DNA from 2 places in the Paenibacillus sp. JNU01 genome. Region 2 is predicted to be linked to the other one. Evidence: riboswitches for the same ligand, from Rfam matches in the RefSeq annotation. Region 2 holds a riboswitch; the other holds the start of a gene.

Region 1 (7,510 bases), 3.0 Mb from region 2:
GACATATCATTGTACGCAGACATCCCGAGGATACATATGAAGGTTTCTGTCCGTATCATGGCGACTGCCTCGAAGGCCTTGCAGCAGGCCCAGCCATTAACAAACGTTGGGAGCAACCGGCTTATGAACTGCCTGCAGATCATAAAGCATGGGAGATTGAAGCACATTATCTGGCACATGCACTGATGAATTATGTTCTCATTCTCTCTCCACAGAAGATTGTTATGGGTGGCGGAGTAATGAAGCAGGAGCACCTGTTACCGATGGTTCGTAGCAAACTGCAGGAGTTGCTGGCTGGATATGTTCAGCATCCCGCACTTCAATCCGAGATTGACCAGTATGTTGTTTCACCGGGACTTGGTGACAATGCGGGACTATGTGGTTCGCTGGCGCTTGCCAAACTGGCATTAAATAAGTAGATCAATAAGAGATTGACGAATTTTACCATTGTGGTATGATATGGACAACAGCATAGTACGGTTAATGAGGAAGCACCTCTCTTGCATGGATTTTGCAGGAGAGGTGTTTTTTTGTGCTGCCTTTAGGTAGTGTAGCTAACCCGTTTAGGCTGAAATGTTAAAGGGAGGGAACGGAGATGGAAGTCATTTTCATGAACAGATTGTCCAGAATGTCAGATCAAAATGCAGAGTATGCACAGCTATGGATTGGGGAAGAGGAAGATGGTTGGCAGCTGGGATGGAGTCGCTACGAGGAAGGAGAACGTGAGGACAGCATCTGGTATGAAGGGACTTCTTGGGAGGAACTGCTTCATATTTATCGTCATCAGCTCGCCATACAGATGAGTGAGGGATACCGACCGCAGTTACAGGGGTTATTTCATGAGAATGATGATTTGAAGTTGCGCAGTTATGGTGGGCAGCGACTCCATTGTTACAGTGAGTTATACGGCAATGAGCAGTTATATACGGATTTGTGCGCCTGGCGTAGAAAGAGAGCCGTGTCTGACAGGAAGGCACCGTATTTTATTGCAACGAATCGTCTGCTGCGTTTGATCAGTGCCTTTGTGCCGCAATCGATGGATGAACTGATGCAATTGCCGGGCGTAGGGGAGAGCAAAGCGACCGACTATGGTGCTGAATGGATGGAGATTACGAACGGGTTGGAGCGTTCAACGACATTCCCGCTTGAATGGGTGTACACGGCGCTGAAGGAAGAAGAGTATGAGAACTGGTTATACAAGCAGAGAGAGCAGAAGTACAAACAGGAACTTGATAAGTTCACCACGCGCAAGCAGGTGCTTGAAGGCATGAAGGAAGGGCATACGTTAGAAGAAATCGTTAATCGATCCGGATTATCCCGACGCGAGTTGATTGAGCTGTTAGAGGCACTGGATCTCGAAGGTTATGACACCGATTGCCTTCTTGATGTGGAGCTTGCTGTGATGCCAGAGAACGAACAAGAGGCTGTATGGAGTGCATATGAGGAGCTGGGAGATACGTTCCTGAAGCCAGTATTACATAAGGTGTATGGAGCGGAGAAGCCCGACGGAGGAAGTCTGGAGCAGGTCTATGAAAAACTGCGCATGATTCGCATCCGCTTCCGTCGGCATGCAGAGACAGAGCGGAATGTAAGTTAGTTGCAGGGTATAGAAAAAGACGACGCGTTCCTCCAAGAGGAGCGCATCGTCTTTGTTATTTCGTACGAGTTCATACCCAGTCTTTTTTGCGGAAAATGAAGAACATGCTCAGGCCCAGTGTAACCATCAGGCCAATCACAACAAAATAGCTGTATTTCCAGTTAAGCTCGGGCATATTCGTAAAGTTCATACCGTATATACCGGTAATAACCGTCAGCGGCATGAAGACCGTGGTAATGGCGGTAAACACACGCATGATCTCATTCGCCCGGTTCGCTATACTGGATTGGTAGGCTTCTCGCAAGTTGCCCATCAGGTCGCGATAAGTCTCAAAGGTTTCCGATATTTTTACGGCATTTTCATAGATGTCACTGAAATACTTTTGCAGTTGATCATCGATGAGACGCAGGTCTTTTTTGTTCAGTGTGTTAATGACCTCTTTCTGAGGTCCAAGGACTTTTTTCAGCCACAGAATCTCACTGCGCAGCCCGATGATTTCATTCAGATGTGACTTTTTGGTATGCATCAGAATGTCTTCCTCAAGCTTCTCAATCCGTGCTTCAATTCGGTCACCTACGGTGAAATAATTATCAACAATCAAGTCAACCAGCAAATAGAGCAGACGATCCGGTGTACTGATTTCCTGTTCCCACAGGATTGGTTTCAGTGTGCGCAATTCGCTGACCTTTTGCTTCGTAACACTAATAATAAAATGTCTGCCGAGGAACAAGTTGACTGCACGCAGAAAAATCTCTTCATCATCGAAACGTATGCTATTGATCACAATAAAATAATGGTTCTCATAAATTTCAATCTTCGGACGTTGTTCTTCGTCACTAAGACAGTCTTCCACAGCCAGATCATGCATCAAGAACAGCGGTTGAAGTACCGCCAAATCGTCTACATCTGCATCAATCCAGTAAAATCCTTCCGCTGGTGGAGTCAGCGCCTGCTGAATATCGTCCACCGGAATAAACACACCGTTGTTTACCAACCGGATTTTCATCGTTAATCTACTCCTTCTGCACCCGCCAACTCGGCGGATATTATCATTATGGGCGCAAAAAGAACAAATCAGCCGGTCGGCAGCGGAGCCTGGAGATCAGGGCTGCGTTCACTATATAATCAAACGGAAGTCACGTCCCGCTGCCGGCATGCTGATGTCAATTCTCTATGCAGTTTGTCGGAATTCGGCTGCCAGTCAGGCCTCGGGTCGCCATCCATTTAATATGTCACCTCTCACATAAGGGTTTATAACACCTTGTTTAGTATACCGCTGGTACAAGGTGCTTTCAAGCGCAAAAATGTGTCTATTTCGCGCCCTGAGGCAGTGTATGACAACGGATGAAGAACGGTTCCGATCTGGACAGCAGACATAGAACTGCACCTTGACGTAAAGGCATTAATGTAATAAAGTAGACGGTGAACCATATTAAATTACAATCTAATACAGCGAAATCTTATCAAGAGTAGGTGGAGGGACTGGCCCGATGAAACCCGGCAACCGGCGGTATACCGCACGGTGCTAATTCTTGCAGCGACCTAGTGTCAAGTGGCACTGTTGTAACTGAGAGATGAGAGAGGCGCATATCTATTTACATATGACCTTTCTCGAAATCCGAGGAAGGTCTTTGTCATATGCCCCGACTTCTCAGCAGTGATTTTCGCTAAGGAACTTGAGGTTGTTTGTAACGTTGGATGAAAGAGCAATTCAATGTTTTTACAAGCTCAAGGCAGTCTGTCACTGTATTGATGTGAAGACATCAAGCCAGTGGCGGCTGCATCTATCTATGCACAAGGAGGAGTTAGACTTACCATGCCAATCAAAATTCCGGATACTTTACCAGCAAAAGAAGTACTTGAAGGAGAGAATATCTTCGTCATGGATGAAACTTCTGCATACCAGCAGGATATTCGTCCACTCCGTATCGCTATATTAAACCTGATGCCGACAAAGGAAACGACCGAAACACAATTGCTTCGTCTGGTCGGAAACACGCCTATTCAGGTGGATGTTGTTCTCGTACACCCCAAATCCCATACGTCGAAGAATACGTCTCAGGAGTATTTGGATCTGTTCTATAAAACCTTCGACGAGATTGAACACCGACGTTTCGATGGCATGATTATTACGGGTGCCCCGGTGGAACAGATGGATTTCGAAGACGTGAACTATTGGAATGAGATCCAGGAGATCTTCGAATGGACCAAAACCAATGTGACTTCAACCCTCCACATATGTTGGGCTTCCCAAGCAGGTTTATACCATCATTTTGATGTGCCGAAAGTACCACTTGATGAAAAGTGCTTTGGCGTTTTCCCACATACGATCAATAAACCACATGTTCCATTGTTGCGTGGATTTGATGAAGTATTCAACGTTCCACATTCCCGTCATACGGAAGTGAGACGCGAAGATATTGAAAAGAATGAAAATTTAGAGATTTTGGCTGAATCCGAGGAAGCGGGTATCTTCCTGGTTGCGACCAAAGACGGCAAACAAATTTTTGCCACAGGTCATGCCGAGTACGACCCGTTCTCATTAAAGTGGGAGTATGACCGGGATGTAGCCAAAGGATTGGATATTGCACTACCTAGACATTATTATCCGAATGACGACCCTTCCCGTATACCACCGGCTACTTGGCGAGCTCATGCCAACTTATTATTCTCTAACTGGCTCAATTACTATGTGTATCAAGAAACACCTTACGATATTGGCCCGCAAATCTAATCGAGATTACAGGAGGATGCAGCAATGGAAGACAACAACAAGTTGAAAATCGAAAGCCGCTTAGCACAAATAGGGTCCATCAATGAACCGGTAACAGGCGCCATTAACTTTCCGATCTATCAATCCACTGCGTTTCGCCACCCGAAGCTAGGACAAAGCACGGGGTTTGATTATATTCGTACGACGAATCCAACCCGTAAGGTATTGGAAGAAGCAGCCGCAGCGCTGGAGTCCGGTGATGCGGGGTTTGCCTGTAGCTCGGGTATGGCTGCCCTGCAAACGATCTTTGCCATGTTTGGTCAAGGGGATCATCTGATTGTATCGTTGGATCTATACGGTGGAACCTATCGTCTGCTTGAACGCATTCTGTCTCGTTTTGGCGTAACTGCCAGTTATGTAGATACGAATGACCTGGCAGCACTGGAGAAGGTTCGTCAGCCAAATACCAAAGCGGTATTTATTGAGACACCAACCAATCCATTGATGATGATCACCGATGTGGAAGCCGTTGCTTCCTGGGCGAAAAGTTACAACCTGTTGACCATTGTTGACAACACGTTGTTGACTCCATTTTTCCAACGTCCGATTGAACTGGGTGCCGATATCATCATTCATAGCGCTACCAAATATCTGGGCGGACACAATGATGTGCTGGCCGGACTAATTATAACCAAGGGTGAGGCATTATCTGCAGAGATGGCGTTCCTGCATAATTCCATTGGAGCGGTATTGTCTCCAAGTGACTCCTACCAGTTGATGAAAGGCATGAAAACGCTGGCTCTTCGCATGGAGCGTCATGAGTACAATGCGCTTACCATTGCCAAATATTTGCTTGAGCATCCAGCAGTGGGTGAAGTGTATCATCCAGGCCTGTCGGATCATCCAGGGTATGAGATACAAAATAAACAATCCACAGGTAACACAGGTATTTTCTCTTTTAAAGTGAAGGATGCACGTTACGTTGAACCATTGCTGCGTCATATCAAACTGATTGCTTTTGCCGAAAGTCTCGGTGGAGTGGAATCACTCATGACCTACCCAGCGGTACAAACGCATGCGGATATTCCGCTTGAAATTCGTGATGCTGTAGGTGTCGATGACCGACTGCTCCGGTTCTCTGTAGGCATTGAACATGCGGATGATCTGATTGCAGATCTTGGCAATGCTCTGACAGCTGCACAACAGGAAGTTGAAGGAGGCGTGCACTCATGAGTGAGTCCAACAACAAGCCCAATTCTGAATTGAAATTTGATACCAAATTGCTTCATTTTGGTGATGAAATTGACAAAACAACTGGAGCCTCCAGTGTGCCAATCTATCAAGCCTCAACCTTCCATCATTTTGATATCTTCAATCCGCCTCAACATGATTACAGTCGTTCGGGTAATCCGACACGTCAGGCTCTGGAAGATTACATCACACTGCTGGAGGGCGGAGCGCGAGGATTCGCCTATTCATCGGGGATGGCTGCGATCTCCAGCGTGTTCATGATGTTCTCCGCAGGGGATCACATGATTGTAACGGAAGATGTATATGGAGGCACATATCGGTTGCTTACTTCCATATTAAGCCGTATGCAGATTGAGACGACTTTTGTGGACATGACCAATATAGATGAAGTAAAAGCGGCGCTCAAGCCGAACACCAAGGCAGTTTATATGGAAACACCGTCCAACCCTACTCTGCGTATTACGGATATCGCTGCCGTAACTGACTGGTCGAAGGAACATGACCTGATCACGATTCTGGATAACACCTTTATGACACCGTACTATCAGCGTCCAATTGAGCTTGGTGTGGATATCGTCGTACATAGTGCTACCAAGTTCCTAGGGGGGCATAGTGATGTGCTGGCAGGCTTAGCAGTTGCTCGCACGGAATCACTTGGCGTACAACTGAAACAGTTGCAAAATGGACTTGGAACTGTACTCGGGGCACAAGAATCCTGGCTTCTGATGCGCGGGATGAAAACCTTGGGGGCTCGTATGGCTCATAGTGAACGGAGTACAGCCAGACTTGCGGCATGGCTTAATGAGCGCAGTGATATTACCGCTGTCTTTTACCCTGGACTGGAGGATCATCCGGGCCGAGAGGCACATGAGCGCCAGTCAACAGGATATGGAGCTGTCGTTTCATTTGACGTCGGTTCAGGAGATCGTGCAAAAGCAGTTCTTAACCGGGTGAAGCTACCCATTGTTGCTGTAAGCCTGGGAGCTGTCGAGAGTATTCTGTCCTACCCAGCGATGATGTCTCATGCAGCAATGCCGGCTGAGGTTCGCCGGGACCGTGGCATTACAGACGGGTTGCTGCGTTTCTCGGTAGGTCTGGAAGATATCGAAGATCTGATTGTAGATTTGGAACAAGCACTTCAGGAATCCTAACAAAAGGGAGTGTCCAAATACCCTTATGAGTATCACTTAAGTTCGGATAAATTCCATTCCATATGTAAAAAATTTTACTTATTTTTAAAGCACCTGTACATAAGGTGCTTTTTTTCACATGTAACCTGTGTTACGATATGTGGAGTACAGAAATGCGATGTTGCCACCAGAACTTGCTTCTTTTGAACAAGTTGGGACGGATCGTTATATAATTTCTCTTCATGAGGGAGGCTTTTTTACGATGAGTACGGTAGACCGTATCTTAGATAAAGCCCTTCGGGGCGAACGTTTGGACTTGGAAGACACGATTCAGTTATTTGAATCCAATGAAGTGGACAAAATCGGGGCAGCTGCTAATGTCGTTATGAAACGCATGCACCCTGAGCCATACAGAACATTTGTAATTGGGCGTAACGTCAACTACACGAACGTGTGTGATGTGTACTGCCGTTTTTGTGCTTTCTACCGCAGACCTGGTTCAGATGAAGGTTATGTGCTTCCAGATGAAGTTATTTTCCAGAAGATTCAGGAAACGGAAGATGTGAATGGTACCGAAATTTTGATGCAAGGTGGAACGAATCCAAACTTGCCTTTCAGCTATTATACAGACCTGTTGAAAGCCATCAAGGAGCGTTTCCCGAACATCACGATGCACTCGTTCTCACCTGCTGAGATTATGAAAATGGTTGAAGTCTCCGATGGCCTTACATTGGAAGAGGTTGTTCGTGCTATACACGAAGCTGGACTGGATTCCTTGCCTGGCGGCGGCGCTGAAATTCTGGATGACCGTACACGTCG
Region 2 (7,510 bases):
AGGCATCGCCGCGTATTCTTGTCGTGGAATAAAGTGTAGCAAGAAGGTATGCTCATGCAAAAGAAGCCCTTTCCTATCCTTTATAAGATAAGAAAGGGCTTTTCCACGCAGATCTGGATCGGCTAAATATACTTCAGCTCCGCCACTTCTTCGCAAGTTCACCAATCTGATGTGGCGTAGTTCGGCAGCAGCCGCCAATAATCCGTGCGCCCGCAGCAACCCACTGTTCCGAAGCATCACTCATACTGCCACATGTACCCTGTCCACTCCACGTCTTCGTTGCTGCATCGTATACTTCCCCCGAGTTCGGATACACAATAACAGGTTTATCGCTGGCACGGCTCAAAATACTCACGGCTTCCGTCACCACTTCCATAGGAGCACAGTTCAGGCCAATCGCAGTGATCTGCGGCTCGGAGCCAAACGTCTGTGCACATGTCTTAAGCGGCGTACCTTCGCTGATGCTTGTCCCATCTTTTAATGAAAAGGATAGCCAGGCATAGGCATGAGGAAACTCCTTCAGCAAATCAACCAGCACCTGTGCTTCCTGCAAGGATGGTATGGTCTCAAAAGCCAGAATATCAGCACCCGCTTCAAGCAACGCGGCCATCCGCGGACGATGGAATGCAGCCAGCGTTTCATCTGATACACCGTAGTGACCGATGTACTCCGATCCATCAGCTAGATAAGCGCCGTAGGGTCCAACGGATGCAGCAACCAACGGTCGTGGCCGAGCCAAGAATCCTGTCACCGAGATATCAGAGGTTTGCACTTCTGCCCATACGTCATCTCTCGCCTGTGCAGCCAGTTCCACCGTCTTGCGAATCAGGTCCAACGCTGCTTGCTCGCCGATGCCTCTCTTGCGGAAGCCATCCACTGTCGCCTGATAACTGGATGTAATCGCACAGTCGGCTCCTGCTCGAAAATAATCCGTATGGACCTGAACAATAACATCCGGATTCTCAAGCAACACACGAGCAGACCATAATGGATCATCCAGATCACATCCATGCTGTTCGAGTTCCGTCGCCAGCGCTCCATCCAGAATCATGACCGGATGTTCACTCAGGATCTGTTCTATCGGGTTAGTCGGTTGGGTTTGTGTCATGTACTTGTCCTCTTTTCTTATTCACACGTTCTGTCAGATAATAAGCTGCGTAACATACTGCGATAAATGGAATCCCACAATACAGCGCAATTCGCTGTGTCGGGTCGAAAGCAATACCTATACATGAAGCCAGGCATAATATAAATGAAACAATCGGTACCACCGGATACAGTGGTGTGCGGTAGACCAGATCTTTGATCGCATGTCCTTCCCGGATATACTGTCTGCGGAACATGTACTGGGAAGCGCTGATGCTCATCCATACGGCAACGACAGCCAGACCTGATATGGAGACCAGCGTAATATACACCGTACCTGGCGCAATGATGCTGGACAGCAAAGCCAGTGCACCACCCACCATACTGATCAGAAGTGCATTCAGCGGTACCCCGCGCTTGGTCAATTTGGCAAACCACGGAGAGATCGTTCTTTTGTCAGCCAGAGACCAGAGCATCCGTGAAGATGCATAGAGGCCCGAATTGGCAGCAGAGAGAATTGCCGTCAGAATAACAAAGTTCATAATGTCTGCAGCGTAGGGTACACCCACCCGCTCCATTACCGCTACAAAAGGACTTTCCAATACACTGGCGTCCGACATGGGCAGCAAGGCCGACAAGATAACAATCGTTCCGATGAAGAAAATAACCAAACGCCACAGTGTGGTATGAATAGCTTTGGGAATCGTCTTTTCCGGATTCTCCGTCTCCCCGGCGGCAATACCGATTAACTCAGTGCCTGAGAATGCAAAATTTACAGCAAGCATAGTCATCAATATCGCTGTAGCCCCATGAGGGAACCACCCGGATGCTGTAATATTGGAAAGGAATGGAGCCGGTTCAGCATCCCCCATGGGGATGAACCCAAACATGGCTGCGCCACCGATAATAATGAAGATTACGATGGTAACTACTTTGACAGATGAGAACCAGAACTCGGATTCCGCAAAAAGTTTTACCGTTAAAGCATTGAACAAAAAGATCATCAGTGCAAAAAGTGCGCTCCATATCCATACATTTACCGATGGGAACCAACGCTGCATAAGCAGACCGGCGGCTGTGAATTCAGAGCCAAGCGCAACAGTCCAGGTTAACCAGTACAACCAAGCCACCGTGTAGCCTGTTGCTGGTCCAATATATCTTGCCGCATAACTATGAAATGCTCCCGTCTCTGGCATATGAACAGACAGTTCACCAAGACAGAGCATCACCAGATATACTACGATCGCTCCAATCAAGTAGGAAAGAATAGTTCCCAGTGGTCCCGCCTGCTGAATCGTATAACCCGAGCTCAGGAATAATCCCGTTCCAATGACGCCACCCAGAGAGAGCATGACCACATGCCGTGCCTGCATCTTCCGCTGAAAATGCCCTTTGTCGTTGTTGTTCTCCATACCTGCTGCTCCCTACTTCTTCATCCAGAAAAAACAAAAAAGACCCACTCTTCCTAAAGAGTGCGCCGTTACTGACAAATAAAAACAAACGCTCCTATCTATCAGGCTGTTCACCCGCTGGAATTAGCACAGTATCCTTCAGATCTGTTGCTGAGGTTTCTAAGGGCCAGTCCCTCCACCTCTCTGGATAAGAAAATGATTTTTTATAAATATAGCGATTGATTATGAATGTGTCAATATTTATATCATAAATGGCACATCTCGCTATTCTGTGGAAGACCCTGGATTGGTAATGGTGGTCTTTACCTCATACGTGATCGGCACGGTACTGAAAATTTTATCCCAATCACCTTTGACTTTCTTCCATGTCTTTGGATGTTTAATACGCAAGCTGTCCCGAAAATCCGCTACATCGACTTTATAAGTATGCTGAAGTTTGTACAACACCTGACGAATCTGTTGTTCGGCCAGCTCAGCAAAATCCTTTTCCAATTCTCTTAGATATTCACCTTTTTCCTCTTCCTCGGGAGCGCGCCAATCCTCCATCAGCCAGCCTTCGGATTCAGTCTTCACATGGAATGAAATATCATTGCCGACCACCTTGGGAATAATTTTCACCTTTTTCTTCTTGATTTCATATACCACGGTGAATCCTTGCTTGTTATGTGTTTTTAAGACACCTCCTTTTTTTTTGGAATTGAGCCATGACAAACCCTCAAGATCTGTTTGACTAAGTTCTCCAATGAATTTCGTTGTTTTTCCATCAAAAATGCTACCTCCAGAGAACTTGTCCTCTCCATGGGAATTCAACACATTTTGCAGCAGAAAGCTGGAACCGGACTGCATCTGTGCATCTAACTTAGACAATAATACAGGATCCAATATTTTGTTGGACAAGTACGAATTGTTCGTAATTCCTGTGAGATAAAATGCCGGAATCCGAGACGGGTCCTGTGAAGTCAACACATCTAATGCAGAATGATGACTGATCAGCACCAGGCAGTTCGGTCGAATATCATTATCCCGTAGTACAAAATCAAGCAATTGGTCCAAACCATATTTTTTGGCAATATCCTTGGAAACGACGATAACTTTCAGATGATGTCCAATAAGTGGTCGATCCCGCCTTAACGCAAACTGACGGAAGATTTGCAACATGGAATCTCCACTGAGCTGTTCATTGGCATAGGATGTTTTGCCGGAAGAAGGAGAACCGGATTGCTGGCTCGATTGACTGTTGGAGAAGCCCGGAGCGATCTGCACCGTGGCAGTTACATAGTTCTTCTTAGGATATGAGCCTCCTTGAGCAGCGATGTCTTTCTCGAATTCCGTCTCTTTGCCGACATCGATTCCAAGACCAACATAGAGACTTAAATCCTCTATTTCCCGACTGCTCCAGCATCCGGACAGCGTCAACAGAATACAAAAGGCAGAAGCTAAACGTAAGAGCATACGGAATGGCATCATGCATGTTTGCCTCCTTTTTTGCGAATCAGACTTATCAACAGTAACACCATAGGAAGAATGCCAAATAAAAACACAGATGCATTACCCAGCATATCTCCAAGTGCAAAAGTATCATCCACCGTTTTGGGCATCATGGCTGTCACATAAATGAATGGAAGCAGACCATACATAATCCCCTTCATTTTTTTGGAACGGAACAAATCACGAATACCCACCGAAGCACAGTAATGTGTGATCGCGGTAGTCGAAAAAATCTGCATAATCCAGATGACCAGCAATAAGGATTCAAATCGTTCGAATATTAATCCCTGTATCTCGAAGCTTCTCACCAAATCCAGCGTTGGCCAGGTTCGAGTTTTGATTCCATCCAGGGACAGGCTACCTACAACCATGACAACCGTAATCAAATATATAATGGTGGATATAAGTATGCCCCAGCTCATCGCCTTATTGCTTTTCTTCGGATTTTTCATATAAGCAGTCATGATTAGCATCACCTCATACCCCGTATATGATAATAGAGAAGGCTTAAGTCCTTTGAAAACAGGCATAAGACCTTCGCCGAGCACTGGTCTAAGATTTCCAATCTCAAATAGCTGATTACTCAGCAGAATTTCAATGACAAATATAATGATTGTAATCGGTAGAATAATCTCGAACACCCGTATTATGACACCAAGTCCGCCTGAGATCATATATATACCGATCCACATGAAGACCATAACAATCGCCCATGTGGGCGTACGTTCAAGCAGATACATCCCTGTTACTTCAGCCATGACTCTAATTTCGAATGCGGCAATCACCATAAAATACATAATCATGGCAAATCCCAATATGTAAGCAATCCAGCTCCCCGTAATTTCACGGGTGAACTGGAATACCGTTTTCCCCGGAAATCTGCGACACAAGGTAACCAGAATAATGCCGACACCTGCAATAATCAGTCCCGACAGAATAATGGATATCCAGACATCCGGTGTTCCGACAGCCTTACTGGTCGTTCGAGGTAACGTCAGGATCCCGGCACCAAGCATGTAATTCACAATAATTATAACGGCCTGTGTCGTGGTTATCTTTTGTGGGGAGCCATTCACTTTAGTTCACCTCCAGAGCTTCTGTAGATGGAAAATTTGATTACTTTTTACGATCCTCATCGAGCGGATTTGTCATTTTGGGACGCATTCTCATCATGTTCAACGGAGCACGAATAACGAAATCCTTCCATTCATTGATGTGATAAGGGACGGCCGGAGCTACGTAAGGTACGCCAAAGCTTGAGAGCCGTGCCAGATGCGTGCACACAAGCAGGAAGAACATAACCACGCCATACAAACCAAGAACTGCGGCACTAAACATTGCGGCAAATCTCAGAATTCGCAGAGTTAGCCCTGCACTATAGACTGGAATGGTAAAGGAAGAGATCGCCGTAACCGCAACGACAATAACCAGGAATTGGCTTATGATTCCTGCTTGTACTGCTGCTTGTCCAATAATCAGACCTCCCACGATACCCATCGCTGGCGCAATCGGTTTAGGCAGCCGTATCCCTGCCTCTCTCAGAATTTCAATGGAAATTTCCATGATCAGTACTTCAATGATCGAAGGAAACGGTACCCCTGTCCGCGTTTCAATAATCGTCAGAACCAGCTTGGTCGGGATAAGACCAGGGTGGAACGAAATAAACGAAATATAGAGTGCAGGAGCGAGCAATGCCAGCATCGCAGCTACAAAACGCAGCATACGTAAAAAGGTTCCTGGAATCCAACGTTCATAATAATCTTCGGGAGATTGAAGCAGCATGCTAAAGGTCACAGGTACAACAAGTACAAATGGCGTTCCATCCAGCAAAATAGCTACCCGACCTTCCAGCAAAGCACCCATTACCCGGTCAGGCCTCTCCGTATTTAGTACCTGTTGAAAAGGACTCAGGGTACTGTCTTCGATGAGTTGCTCCACATAACCTGATTCCAGCATCGAATCCATATCCATCTCTTCGATTCGCTTACAGACTTCAGTAACGAGATTGGGATCGGCAATATCCTGAATATAGGCTATCGCCAATTCTTTTTTGATCCGTGAACCCACTTCAAACTTTTGAATAAAGAGACTCTGATCACTTCCGTAACGACGTAAAATGCCTGTGTTATCGCTTAATTGCTCTGTAAAACCAATCCGGGGTCCACGAATCAATCCCTCTGACAGCGGTTCATTCACACCTCGACTTTTGATCTTGTGGCCACCAATTAATAAAGCACCTGGCAACCCATCAACCAACAGTGCATTTTTTCCAAAAAGCACACCAATTGAGAGCTCTTGGAGAGACGAAGTCTCCTCAACCAGGCTGACAGGAAGTAATTGATCCTTCAGGTATGCCGACAACAAATGTGCGTTGTCTGGATGAAGAAACCCCTCCTGCTTAAGTAGAGGAACGCCCTCTAACATTAACGGGGAAATCAAGTGATCATCTACCAAGTCCTGATCTACCAGACCTTCGGTGTAGATGACTGCAGCCCGTGTATTCGTTCCCCTAATCGTAAATTCCCGAATATGCACATCTGCATTTTGTCCGAAGCTTTCTTTCACGCTAATCAGATTGGTACTATACTTCTCCGTTAACTTAATATTGGCATAATGGCCTGTCTCGGTTCCTTGACCCTGTCCTTTGGCTGCTGGAGAGATATCCTTCGAGGATATCGAGGGTTTCTTAGAACGAGAGAAGCTTCCGCGCTTAATGGCGGCATTGATCCAGCGCGTAGTCATGGTAATGCCAATTGGAATAATGAAAACCAGGAATGCCTGAATCCATATGGGCCCTTCTGGCACGTAGGATAGAATTGTTGACCACATGTTCCCACCCCAACATTTCTCTGCATGCGAAGCTGCAGGTATTCCCAAGTATTGTGTCCCCGTTTGATCACAATAATTCCCGTTTTTTTGCGGACCCTCTAACCTAAAATGCGTTAAGGACAAACCCGTAATCTCATTGTGTGGGTAGTAATCTACCCAAAGACAAAAAACGGTTCCTCTGTGAGGAACCGCTAACAATAAATAATATTATATTCTTATACGATTCTGGTTACATGCTCTGCCTTGGCATCTAACAAGTGAGCCGATGCAGCGATTGCCATGAAGTCATTCAAAGCAATTTCAATCTGCTGCTGGCTCCGCTCGACGTATTCCTCTACTTTTTTGGTGCCACCTGTAATATTACCAATTTCCTTGGTTATTCCAGTCACACTATCACGGATCTCATTGATCGAACTCTCTACCATTGCGGATAGTTTCTTGACTTCCTTCGCCACAATATCGAATCCTCGTCCGTATTCCCCAGCATGTGCAGCCTCAATGGCGGCATTTAATGCAAGCAACTGTGTCTGTGATGAAATCTCGCGTATGGTTCGCACCACGCCCTGAATCGATCCCGCTTGTTCCTGAAGATGAGTCAGTGTCGCACGGTTAGTGGCCGACACCTCTGAGATATAGGAAATACTGGACATTAATTCCTGGCTCCGTTCAATGCCTACATCTGCCTGCCCATTCAG

Evidence for each region. A riboswitch is a leader RNA that binds a small molecule or an ion and turns the genes downstream of it on or off. The one in region 2 is predicted to bind S-adenosylmethionine.
Region 1: linked by a shared signal. The riboswitch ahead of metA (homoserine O-acetyltransferase MetA) and the one ahead of mmuP (S-methylmethionine permease) in region 2 are both predicted to bind S-adenosylmethionine.

Annotation. Positions count from the first base shown of each region.
Region 1 covers NZ_CP169723.1:6,004,640-6,012,149, forward strand. Annotated here, with positions in the region: gene NLBNIHML_RS26415 (ROK family protein) at 1-419, shown strand, start outside; gene NLBNIHML_RS26420 (HRDC domain-containing protein) at 596-1,597, shown strand; gene corA (magnesium/cobalt transporter CorA) at 1,668-2,603, opposite strand; SAM riboswitch class I at 3,055-3,178, shown strand; gene metA (homoserine O-acetyltransferase MetA) at 3,414-4,331, shown strand; gene NLBNIHML_RS26435 (PLP-dependent transferase) at 4,356-5,543, shown strand; gene NLBNIHML_RS26440 (trans-sulfuration enzyme family protein) at 5,540-6,712, shown strand; gene mqnC (cyclic dehypoxanthinyl futalosine synthase) at 6,954-7,510, shown strand, end outside.
Region 2 covers NZ_CP169723.1:3,049,617-3,057,126, forward strand. Annotated here, with positions in the region: gene NLBNIHML_RS13265 (ABC transporter permease) at 1-32, shown strand, start outside; gene mmuM (homocysteine S-methyltransferase) at 134-1,108, opposite strand; partial or broken gene mmuP (S-methylmethionine permease) at 1,088-2,498, opposite strand; SAM riboswitch class I at 2,590-2,692, opposite strand; gene NLBNIHML_RS13280 (Ger(x)C family spore germination protein) at 2,763-3,965, opposite strand; gene NLBNIHML_RS13285 (GerAB/ArcD/ProY family transporter) at 3,962-5,062, opposite strand; gene NLBNIHML_RS13290 (spore germination protein) at 5,103-6,815, opposite strand; gene NLBNIHML_RS13295 (methyl-accepting chemotaxis protein) at 7,031-7,510, opposite strand, start outside.